DNA from 3 places in the Paenibacillus sp. MY03 genome. Region 1 is predicted to be linked to each of the others. Evidence: riboswitches for the same ligand, from Rfam matches in the RefSeq annotation. Region 1 holds a riboswitch; each other region holds the start of a gene.
The links. Region 1 has a riboswitch for cyclic di-AMP ahead of B1748_RS21350 (C40 family peptidase). Riboswitches for the same ligand answer to the same signal wherever they lie in the genome.
Positions count from the first base shown of each region.

Region 2: linked by a shared signal. The riboswitch ahead of B1748_RS02280 (APC family permease) and the one ahead of B1748_RS21350 (C40 family peptidase) in region 1 are both predicted to bind cyclic di-AMP.
Region 3: linked by a shared signal. The riboswitch ahead of B1748_RS05560 (hypothetical protein) and the one ahead of B1748_RS21350 (C40 family peptidase) in region 1 are both predicted to bind cyclic di-AMP.

Region 1 covers NZ_MXQD01000030.1:81,400-84,973, reverse strand. Annotated here, with positions in the region: gene B1748_RS21355 (MFS transporter) at 32-1,330, shown strand; gene B1748_RS21350 (C40 family peptidase) at 1,417-1,899, opposite strand; cyclic di-AMP (ydaO/yuaA leader) riboswitch at 1,904-2,055, opposite strand; gene B1748_RS21345 (glutamine--tRNA ligase/YqeY domain fusion protein) at 2,402-3,574, shown strand, end outside.
Region 2 covers NZ_MXQD01000002.1:144,208-147,781, forward strand. Annotated here, with positions in the region: gene B1748_RS02270 (FecCD family ABC transporter permease) at 1-444, shown strand, start outside; gene B1748_RS02275 (FecCD family ABC transporter permease) at 431-1,510, shown strand; cyclic di-AMP (ydaO/yuaA leader) riboswitch at 1,748-1,916, shown strand; gene B1748_RS02280 (APC family permease) at 2,104-3,574, shown strand, end outside.
Region 3 covers NZ_MXQD01000004.1:723,577-727,150, reverse strand. Annotated here, with positions in the region: gene B1748_RS05570 (ABC transporter permease) at 1-517, shown strand, start outside; gene B1748_RS05565 (ABC transporter permease) at 528-1,310, shown strand; gene B1748_RS05560 (hypothetical protein) at 1,428-1,871, opposite strand; cyclic di-AMP (ydaO/yuaA leader) riboswitch at 1,875-2,051, opposite strand; gene B1748_RS05555 (aldolase catalytic domain-containing protein) at 2,217-3,173, shown strand; gene B1748_RS05550 (eCIS core domain-containing protein) at 3,328-3,574, opposite strand, start outside.

The DNA of each region.
Region 1 (3,574 bases):
GCGCGTGTATGTAGTAAGGAGAATCGGCAACGTGAAGAAGCTGCTATGGATCGGATGTTTATCTTATCTCGTTATTGGTATCGCCCACGTGGTGGGAGGCTCGGTATTAGAACAGTTGATTGCCTATTATGGCGTCTCTTACAAGGATGGCGGCCAGTGGATAATGAATCAATTTCTGGGGTTTATGGTCGGCGTTCTGCTAGCCCCTACTCTGACGGCGCGCATAGGGAAACGCGGCGCCGTATTGCTGGCCATGGGTTTGCTCACCCTTAGCGAAGCGGCGTACAGCTTGCTGCTGCCTTGGGGATGGATGCTCGCCATCGCTCCCATCGCGGGGGTCGGCTTCGGGATGACGGAGGCAATCGTAGGAGCGGCCATCATCGACCTGGTAAAGGGAAAGGCGTCGGCCATGAGCCGTCTCGAAACGTTCTTCGGAATCGGGGCGCTCATCATACCGGTGACTGTGGCCTTCCTTATTCAAGAGCATATCTGGCAGCTGTCATTCCCGATTCTGTCCGCCATGGCGGGGATTACCTTCGTTTTATGGTTGACGATGTCCTTCGGCGAGCTGGACAGTCAGCTTGGGCTGGCGGCAAGGCCGGCAACGTCAGGTGCAAGGGAGCGTGCAGCTTCGAGCCATGCTGATGCCAAGGCGGAAACAAGTGTGGGCGCCGACGGCGGGGGTTCGCCGGAAGACGCAACCATGTCCAAACCTTCGGGAGGCGTCTTGCTGGGTTATTCGGGTCGACTGTTGCCTTTCCTGATTCTCTGCGCGCTGTTCTTCCTGATGTACGTGGGGATGGAGATGAGTTTCTCCAACTACCTTCCGTCCATACTCATCACCCGTACGGAGATGGGAGAAGCCGGCGCGGCTGCTTCACTTAGCTTGTTCTGGGGAACGATCGTACTGGGCAGGCTGTTCGCGGGAGTGATTGCGGAGAAGGTCGGCTATGGAAGGTACCTGACGATATCTACGCTGGGGGCCGCGATCGTATTCCTGCTAATGACGATTACGACCAGTTTGAATTGGATGCTGCTATTGATTGCGCTTGGCGGACTGTTTTTCTCCGGCGTGTTCGGCATCGCATTGGTGTACGCCAACAGCTTGCTGCCGGGTATGACGGAGCGAACGACTAGTCTAATGGTAGCATTTGGAGGTATCGGCGGCGCCTTGTTTCCGAGAATGACGGGCTGGCTGATGGATCGCTTCGAAGTGGAATATACGCTTGTTTATCTTGCCGTTCTGGTTGTCATTATGCTCGTCCTGCTTGGAGTGATCCTTCATCAAGGGCGTAGATTGGCGGGTCACGTGGAGCGGCTGCGGTCGTAAGCGACGGATTGCACAATGAGAAAAGCAAACGACTGTCGAACAAAAGAACAGCCTCCCCGTTGCCGGGGAGGCTGTTGCCTTGTCCATTATTTGGCTGCGACTGCGTAAGTCTCGAATTGCTTGGCATCCATGACGCTGCGCGCCGTTACAAAACGGGACTTATAATAGGAACTGTTAAGTTCGTCGATGATAACTCCGCGGCTTGTAGAAGCATGGGCAAACTTGCCGCCGCCTACGTAGATGCCTGCGTGCGTGATTTCACCGTTTACCTTGCCGCTTGTGTCGAAGAAGACAAGATCGCCTGGCTGCAGATCAGCTTTAGCGACTTTGGTTCCGACTGTTGCTTGGTCCACCGATCTACGAGGAAGATCAACGCCCATCTTCTTGAATACGTAGCTGGTAAATCCGGAGCAGTCAAAACCTTTTGTGGTGGTCCCGCCGTAAGAATATGGCGTGCCAATTACATCATCAATGATGCTGTCCATCTCTGAGCTTGCGAAAGCGCTTCCTGCCTGGAAAGCCAGCAGAAGCACAAGCCCTAGTAAAACAGAGCTAATCTTCTTCTTCAACTTATGGTTCTCCTTCCGGTGCCGACGAGGTTAGCTGTGGGGTTCGGTTGAAGGTTCCCTATGACTTCTCAGGCGCTGTAGAACACCAGACGTCGAAGTCAATTCACCCAGAGTGGTTCCCCCGTTTCCCGATTGGGAATTAGGCAATGTCATCCAAAGTTATTTTCTAAGGATTATAATAATGGCAAAATGTAGATTCGTGTTGAATATGAGAAGATATTAATATTAGATTCATAAATAATCCGTTTCAAATTCAAAAACCATGGGTAGAAGGCGCTTCCAAAGCGTGTAATTTAGCTAAATTTTGTGTATCATAAGGAGATACAATGAATCGGCTGTCGTTGTTGAAAGCGGCGAGGCGCGATAAGGCGAAGGGTGTTGTCCCGTGTCGGACAATCCTCTATAAACAACGTTAGAATCGACGTGAAGGCCTGGGGATTGCCAGACATTCCCCGGATGGGCGCACGAGTGGAAAAGGGGTAGGTCGCAAGTGGAAAACACAATGGAGAACAAGTCATCATCCTCCAATTTCATCAAAAATATTGTCGTGGAAGATTTAAAGAGCGGCCGCGTGCAAGAGGTCGTTACGCGCTTCCCGCCGGAGCCGAACGGCTATCTGCATATCGGACATGCGAAGTCGATCTGTCTGAACTTCGAGCTCGCGGATGAGTTCAAAGGAAAGACGAATCTGCGCTTCGATGATACGAATCCCGTCAAGGAGGACACGGAGTACGTTGAGGCCATCCAGGAGGACGTGCGCTGGCTGGGCTTCGATTGGGATGAGCTGCGTTTCGCCTCGGACTACTTCGAAGAGTTATATAATCGAGCGGTGCTTCTTATTAAGAAAGGAAAGGCCTACGTCTGCGACTTGACGGCGGACGAGATGCGCGAGATGAGAGGGACGCTTACGGAGCCGGGCAAGGAAAGTCCTGGCCGAAATCGCAGCGTGGAGGAAAATCTGGATCTGTTCGCGCGGATGCGCGCGGGAGAATTCAAGGATGGCGAGCGCGTCCTGCGGGCGAAGATCGACATGGGTTCGCCAAATATCACGATGCGCGATCCCGTTCTCTATCGGATCTCCCATTCGCATCATCACCGGACAGGCGACGCTTGGTGCATCTATCCCATGTACGATTACGCCCACCCGCTCAGCGACGCGATCGAAGGGATTTCCCATTCCGTTTGTACGCTGGAGTTCGAGGACCATCGTCCGCTATACGACTGGGCGATCGCGGAATGCGAGATGGAGAGCACTCCCCGCCAGTACGAATTCGCGCGGCTAAACATCACCAACACGGTGATGAGCAAACGTTATTTGAAGCAGCTCGTAGACGAGGGCGTTGTAGACGGCTGGGACGACCCGAGGATGCCGACGATCAGCGGCATGCGCCGCCGCGGCTACACGCCGGAGGCGATTCGCGCATTCTGCCGCGAGATCGGCGTTGCCAAAAGCAACAGCGTCGTGGACGAGCGGAATCTGGAGCACTTCATCCGCGAGGACCTGAAGCTGAAGGCGCTTCGGACGATGGCGGTGCTGCGGCCGCTTAAGGTCGTCATCACCAACTATCCGGAAGGACAGACGGAGCTGCTGGAAGCGGAGAACAATGCGGAGAACGAAGAAATGGGCATCCGCCAAATTCCGTTCTCGCGCGAAATTTATATCGAACGCGACGAC
Region 2 (3,574 bases), on a different contig from region 1:
GAGCAAGTACTTCGCGTGCTGCCTTGGTTCGCCGCCATGCTTCCCGTTGCGTTCGTTATTGCGAAGCGGGTTAATCTCTTGCAGCTTGGCGACGATTCGGCTTCGGGGCTCGGCATCAACGCTGGTCAATCACGAATTGTGATCCTGCTTGCCAGCGCGATGCTAGTGGCGTCGACGGTCGCCGAGTGCGGTCCAATCGGCTATGTTTCCTTGCTGGCTCCGCATCTGGCGCGAGCCGTCATACTTTCGCAGGACGCGCGTCTCGTATTGCCGGTCTCGGCGTTGATAGGGGCCGTAATGCTCGCCTTGGCGGATCAACTGGGGCGGCTGCTGTTCGCTCCGTTGGAGCTGCCCGTCGGCGTTTGGACGACGTTGATCGGCGGGACGGTCTTGCTGTTGATTCTGTCGAGAAAGAATGGAGGAGCATTCCATGGCGGACAATAAGGCTATTCCCGGAATTGGTGAACGGTCAGCCCGACATTCCCGCAGATTTTGGATCGTAACCGGTGTCCTGCTTGCCGTGCTGACGACGCTCGTGCTGCTCCATCTTGCCTTCGGCCGAACGCCGCTGTCCTTGGAAGAGATAATGGCTGCCCTGTCAGGAAACGGGCCGGATGGACACCGGCATATCGTCTGGAATCTGCGTCTGCCGCGGGCTCTTGTCGCCATGACGGCGGGAGGTCTTCTTGGACTTGCCGGAGCCATTCTTCAAGTCGTCATGCGGAATCCGCTCATGGAGCCAGGCTTGATCGGCGTGTCGGCAGGCGCGGTGTTGGCCGTCATATTGACGATGCAGTTCTCGACGGCCGCGATTCCCATAAACGGACGGATGCCGATTGTCGCATTGGGAGGCGCATTGCTCTCGATTGGCATGCTTTACATGATCAATGGGAGAACCGGCGGCAGCGGCCCGCGATTGGCGTTGATCGGCGTCGTGGCAGCTTCCGTGCTGCAGGCGGCGAACTCATTGCTTATGCTGAGACAGCAGGAGGGCTTGGCGTCCATCCTGCTGTGGTCGTTCGGTTCGCTTAACGGACGGGTATGGGCGCACTGGAACATGATATGGCCATGGGCGCTGGCGCTTGTTCCCTGCGCGCTGCTGATGGCAAGAAGGGCGGCGGTGCTGCAACTGGGCGACGAGACGGCGGTCGGGCTCGGTTTGCCCCTTTTTCGTACCCGGCTGCTCCTCTTGCTTCTTGCCGCGGCGCTGACGGCGGTATCCGTGTCCGCGGTAGGAGCCATCGGCTTCGCAGGTTTGATCGGTCCCCATATTGCGGCGAAGCTGGTCGGCCGGCATCCCGTCTATCTGTTTCCCGCAAGCGTATTGTTGGCGGGAACGCTGCTGATTGCCGCGGATTGGATCGCGGGGAGCGCGACGCTCTCCTTCTCGTTGCCGGGCATGGAGCATCGTGTGACGAGCCTGCCTGCAGGCGCGGTCACGACACTGCTGGGAGCACCGTTTTTTCTTTATCTGCTTCGTGGAAGCCTGGCGGGAAAGCGGGGGATCTGAGATATTTGCCAAACCTGGGATATACTAAGCGGGCATGGGATAAAGAACACCGGCATTAGGAAAGCGGGCATTTTTCAAGGATATCTCGGATAAAGGCGAGAAAAAACGATATCCACGGATCAAATGAATAAGAAGCAACTGCTGCGAGCGTTTTATTGGCTATCTTTGAATGGAAACAACCGTTTTTGAGCCGAAATGTCGTTTTACACCCTTCAATAAACGAGTTATGATCACTACATCATAAATTCGCTGAGTCTTCTTGAGGACAATGAAGAAGAGCGGGGGAACCAAACGGCGCTTATCGTTAAAGACAAGCGTCAGGGGTGAATCGGCATAACAACCGCCGTAGGGCTATCTAATGGCCCGAATCCGTCAGCTAACCTCGTAAGCGTTATTGGAATGGGTATGACTTCGGCTCGTTAAGCCGCAAGGTGCTGCCTTGCGGCTTTTTGCTGCGCAAAAAACGGCATGGGCCCGCCGGAATGCCGCAGCAGACGAAGTAGAAACCTTCCCTTCCAGCCAACCATGCACAGGGGAGATGAACGAATTGAAAAAATCAACGATAAAAAGGCTCCAGTCGGGCGGTGTCTCTAATGTTATCCGCGCTTAAACGAGTGTTGATCGGAAGACCGCTGAAGTCGACGGAGCTTGGCGAGCAGAAGTTGAACAAAACAAAAGCGCTGGCGATTCTCTCGTCGGACGCGTTGTCGTCCGTCGCATACGGCCCCGAACAAATTCTGCTTGTGTTAATGACCGTCGGCATGGCAGCGTTCTGGTATTCCATTCCGATCGGAATCGGCGTCCTGCTGCTGCTGACGGCGCTTATTCTGTCATATCGGCAAATTATATACGCCTATCCGCAAGGGGGCGGCGCTTACGTCGTCTCCAAAGAAAATCTGGGCAAGTACCCCGGCCTTATCGCCGGCGCATCTTTGTTGGTCGACTATATTTTAACGGTAGCGGTTAGCGTCTCGGCCGGAACCGATGCCATCACCTCCGCATTCCCGAGCTTGCATGCGTATACGGTGCCCATTGCCGTCGTATTCGTCATTCTGCTTACGCTGCTTAACCTGCGGGGCGTAACGGAGTCGGCGTCCGTCCTGGCTTATCCCGTATATTTGTTCGTTCTTGCATTGTTCGTTCTGATTGGAAAAGGATTGTACGACATGGCAACGGGAGCGATTCCGCAGGAATTGCATACGCCCATAGGGACGCCGGTGGCAGGCATCGGACTTTTCCTGCTGCTGAAGGCATTCGCTTCCGGCAGCTCCGCGCTGACAGGCGTTGAAGCGATCTCCAACGCGATCCCGAACTTCAGGAAACCCGCGCCGGTCAATGCCTCCAGAACGCTTGCCGCGATGGGGATTTTGCTCGCGGTGCTATTCTCGGGCATCGTTTTGATGGCCTACGAGTACGGAATCGCGCCGATTGCGGAGGCGACGGTCGTCTCGCAGATCGCGGAGGATGCGTTCGGGCGAAACTTCATGTATTATGCCATTCAGGGAACGACGGCGCTTATCCTCATCCTGGCGGCCAATACGGGTTATTCCGCTTTTCCGATGCTCGCGGTCAATCTGGCCAAAGATAAGTTTATCCCCAGAATGTTTACGGCGAGGGGCGATCGGCTTGGTTATTCCAACGGCATCATCATGCTTGGCATTTGTTCCATCCTGCTCATCGTGCTTTTTGGCGGACATACGGAACAGTTGATTCCGCTCTACGCGGTCGGCGTATTCATCCCGTTTACGCTGTCGCAATCCGGCATGATGCGCAAGTGGCTTCGCGAGAAGCCGGCCGGCTGGGGGATCAAGCTCGCGATTAACACGGTCGGCGCGGCGATCAGCCTAGTGGTGACGATGATGTTTTTCCTGACGAAGTTTCCGCAGGTATGGCCCGTGCTTGTATTTCTGCCCGTCCTGATCTGGGTGTTGCTCGGCATTAACAGGCATTACGGAGCGGTGGGCGAGCAGCTTGGCCTATCCACGGGCGAGCCGGTGGAGGTTATCGAAGGCAACGTTCTGATTCTGCCAGTGGCAGGGATCACTCATGTCGTGGAGCAATCGC
Region 3 (3,574 bases), on a different contig from region 1:
GCCGATGGGGCTGTACCCGTTCTGGTTTTCCAAGCTGCTTGCCCAGCGGGTGGCGGGCGCCGTGCTTCGCTGCTTTCCCATTACGACGGTTGTGTTTCTGCTGCCGGAGCCTTACGGGCTAAGCGCTCCTCCAAGCTGGACGGCGCTGCTGCTGTTTGTCGTGTCGCTGCTGCTTGGCCTGATTCTCGTCGTGGCGATTTCCATGCTGATTTACATCTCGGTATTCTGGACGATGTCGCCGACGGGATCCATGCTTATGATCTCGGTGGCGGGAGAGTTTCTGGCGGGCATGGTCATCCCTGTGCCGCTTATGCCGGAGTGGCTGCAGCGAATAACGTATGCGCTGCCGTTTCGCTGGACGACAGACTTCCCGTTCCGCGTCTATTCGGGACATATCCCGCAGCAAGAAGCGCTAATCGGCATCGGCGTACAGGTTGGTTGGATAGCGGCATTGGCGGCGTTCGGCATGTGGCTGATGCGCAAGGCGCTTCGCAACGTCGTTGTGCAAGGAGGGTGAGGAGAACACGATGTCATTATATTTCCGTTATTTGAATATTCAACTCAAGTCGCAGCTGCAGTACAGAGCCTCGTTCTTGCTGCTAAGCATAGGTCAATTTTTTATCCCGTTTATGGTATTCGGAGGGCTGTACTTCATGTTCGAGAGATTCGGGCAGTTGGAGGGCTGGAGTTTCTTCGAGGTGACGCTTTGCTTCGCGGTCATTCACTTGTCGTTTTCTCTTAGCGAATGCTTCGCCAGAGGATTCGACGCCTTTTCCAGCCTGGTCGCCAGCGGAGACTTCGACCGCTTGCTGGTAAGGCCGCGCGGCACTGTCGTCCAGGTGCTGGGCTCGAAGTTCGAATTCACGCGTATCGGACGTTTGCTGCAGAGCACGATTGTGCTGATCTGGTCCATCGCGAATCTGCCTCAAGTATGGAGTTTTCCCAAAGCGATTACGCTGTTCTTTATGGTATTTAACGGCGTGATGATCTTCACGGGCATCTTTATCCTGGCGGCTACATTCTGCTTCTGGACCATACAAGCGATTGAGATCGCGAACGTGTTCACCGACGGAGGCCGCGAGATGGCTCAATATCCGCTGACGATCTATGAGAAGTGGGTGACTCGCTTCTTTACGTTTATCGTCCCGTTCGGGTGCGTGACGTATTTGCCCCTTATGTATTTGCTGGACAAGGAGGAGGGGAGCTGGGTAACAGGAATGCTGGTGCCTTTCGGAGGTCTGTTATTTCTGCTCCCATGCCTGCTGGTATGGAGGATCGGTGTCAGGCATTACCGCTCAACCGGTTCTTGACGGCAAGAAGTACAGACCAAGAGCCCGAACAACATCCACCGTGGATGGTGCCCGGGCTCTTTTTCATTACGCGGCCCCATGAATTAAGGAGTCCGACATTTCCACTTGCAGTGCTCCCTAATCCAGCGACAGGTAGGCGACGGCGCGTTGTTGCAGCACGGATTCCTCGGCCTGGAAGGCAGTGACAGAACCGATGCCTGGCATCATGCCCATCTCCCGAATCTGCTCCATGCCGGTGATGAACATCTGACACACCCGCTTGTCGGATTCCCCTCTGCTCATAATAATTTCGGTCAAACGTTCGGTTACCGAAGTAAGCGGGAAGCGGCCAATGAACGATTGAAGTAGTTCTCTCCAATGCTCCAGATCGAAGCTGGCGTCGTTCTCGCAGATGAATTGTTCGCTCCAGCCGATGCCAAGATCGCTGGTCAGCCTGAGACATACACGAAATCCGGTCGAGTCGACGGCGAGAGCGGGAATGACGAATAGTTCGATGCGGCTGATGTTGACATGCTGAGGCAGCTCGATGGGGAATGAAGAATTTTCCAGGAATAAAGACATGTTCATCTCTCCTTCTTCCGCTGACGAGGTTAGCTGTCGGATTCGGGTTAGAGAGAAAACCCTACCGGGGGCACAAATCCCCGGATTCACCCCCTGCGTGCGGTCCATGCAGCCATGCGACCGGTTCGCGTTGGTTCCCCCGTTTTCTCCCTGGAAGGAGAAATTAAGCGTTATTGTTTACATAATATTTTAGCGTTAAAATATCCATTTGTAAATGAGGAGTTATTAGGACAAGAGGAGCGAAAAAATCGCAAAAAGCGACATATTTTCTTTGCGTTCCCGCGGCTTATCAAGTATGATGGTAGATAAAAATGAACTCATGTTCAATTCAAAGGAGCAGTACGTATGCAATCGAAAACAAGTCACTGCAAAATCGTCGACTGTACTATTCGCGATGGCGGACTCGTCAACAACTGGGATTTCAGCATCGAGTTTGTCCAGCACCTTTATAATAGCCTTAACGAAGCCGGAGTCGATTATATGGAGATTGGCTACAAAAACTCTCCGAAACTGCTCAAAGGCGCCGAAAACGCCGGTCCATGGCGTTTCCTTAACGACGACTTCCTAAAGAAGGTTATTCCAAACAAAGGCAATACGAAGCTGTCCGCGCTTGTTGACATCGGGCGCGTCGACGAAAACGACATTCTTCCCCGCAGCGAGAGCCTGCTGGACCTGATCCGCGTTGCCTGCTACATTCAAGACGTGGACAAGGCGCTTGAACTGGTAAAAGTGTTCCACGACCGCGGCTACGAGACGACGCTTAACATTATGGCATTGTCCAATGTCATGGAGAACCAATTGATCGAAGCGTTCCAAGCGATTAACGAGAGCGTAGTTGACGTAGTCTACATCGTAGACTCTTACGGCAGCCTGAAGCCTGAAGACTTCACCTACCTGGTGGATAAATTCCAGCAGCATCTCCCGAACAAACGTCTTGGCATTCACGCCCACAACAACTTGCAGCTGGCATTCGCCAATACGCTTCTTGCTGCTGGCAAAGGCGTAGAGCTTTTGGATGCTTCCGTATACGGCATGGGCCGCGCTGCGGGCAACTGCAACACGGAACTGCTCGTCTCCCAGCTTCAAAATACGCGCTACAACGTGCGTCCAGTGCTGGACATGATCGAGAAATACATGATTCCGCTTCGCGAGAAGGAAGAATGGGGTTACATTATTCCTTACATGATCACGGGCATTCTCGACGAGCATCCGCGTTCCGCGATGGCGCTGCGCGCTTCCGAGAACAAGGACAATGGCGTGGATTTCTACGATCAACTGACTACTCCGGAAATATCCAAATAAGAAGAGTCAGGAAAGTCACGCTCTAGTTAATCTTGTAAGATAGCTAAGCTCGCACAATGAAACACATCATAGACGCCGCAACAAAAGCGCCGTTCTGGTAAGCTAATCAGCTTCCGAAATGGCGCTTTTGTTGTTTTTAATATTACAGATGCGGTTATTCGTCTTCCGACGAGGGATCCTGCTGCGCCGTCTTAGACCGCGAATGCGACGCTGGCATGTCGAGGTACGAGCCATAATCCGTGTCGCCTTGGCTCAACCTTTCATTGACGGTACTCCATTCCTCTCTCGCCAGCAGTCTCGACGATTCTTTGCGAAGATGATTCTGGAGCTTGACGAGCCGGTCGACTAGAGCGTTAATCTCCGCAGGAGCAAGAAGATCCTCCATCAGTGCTCGCAGATCG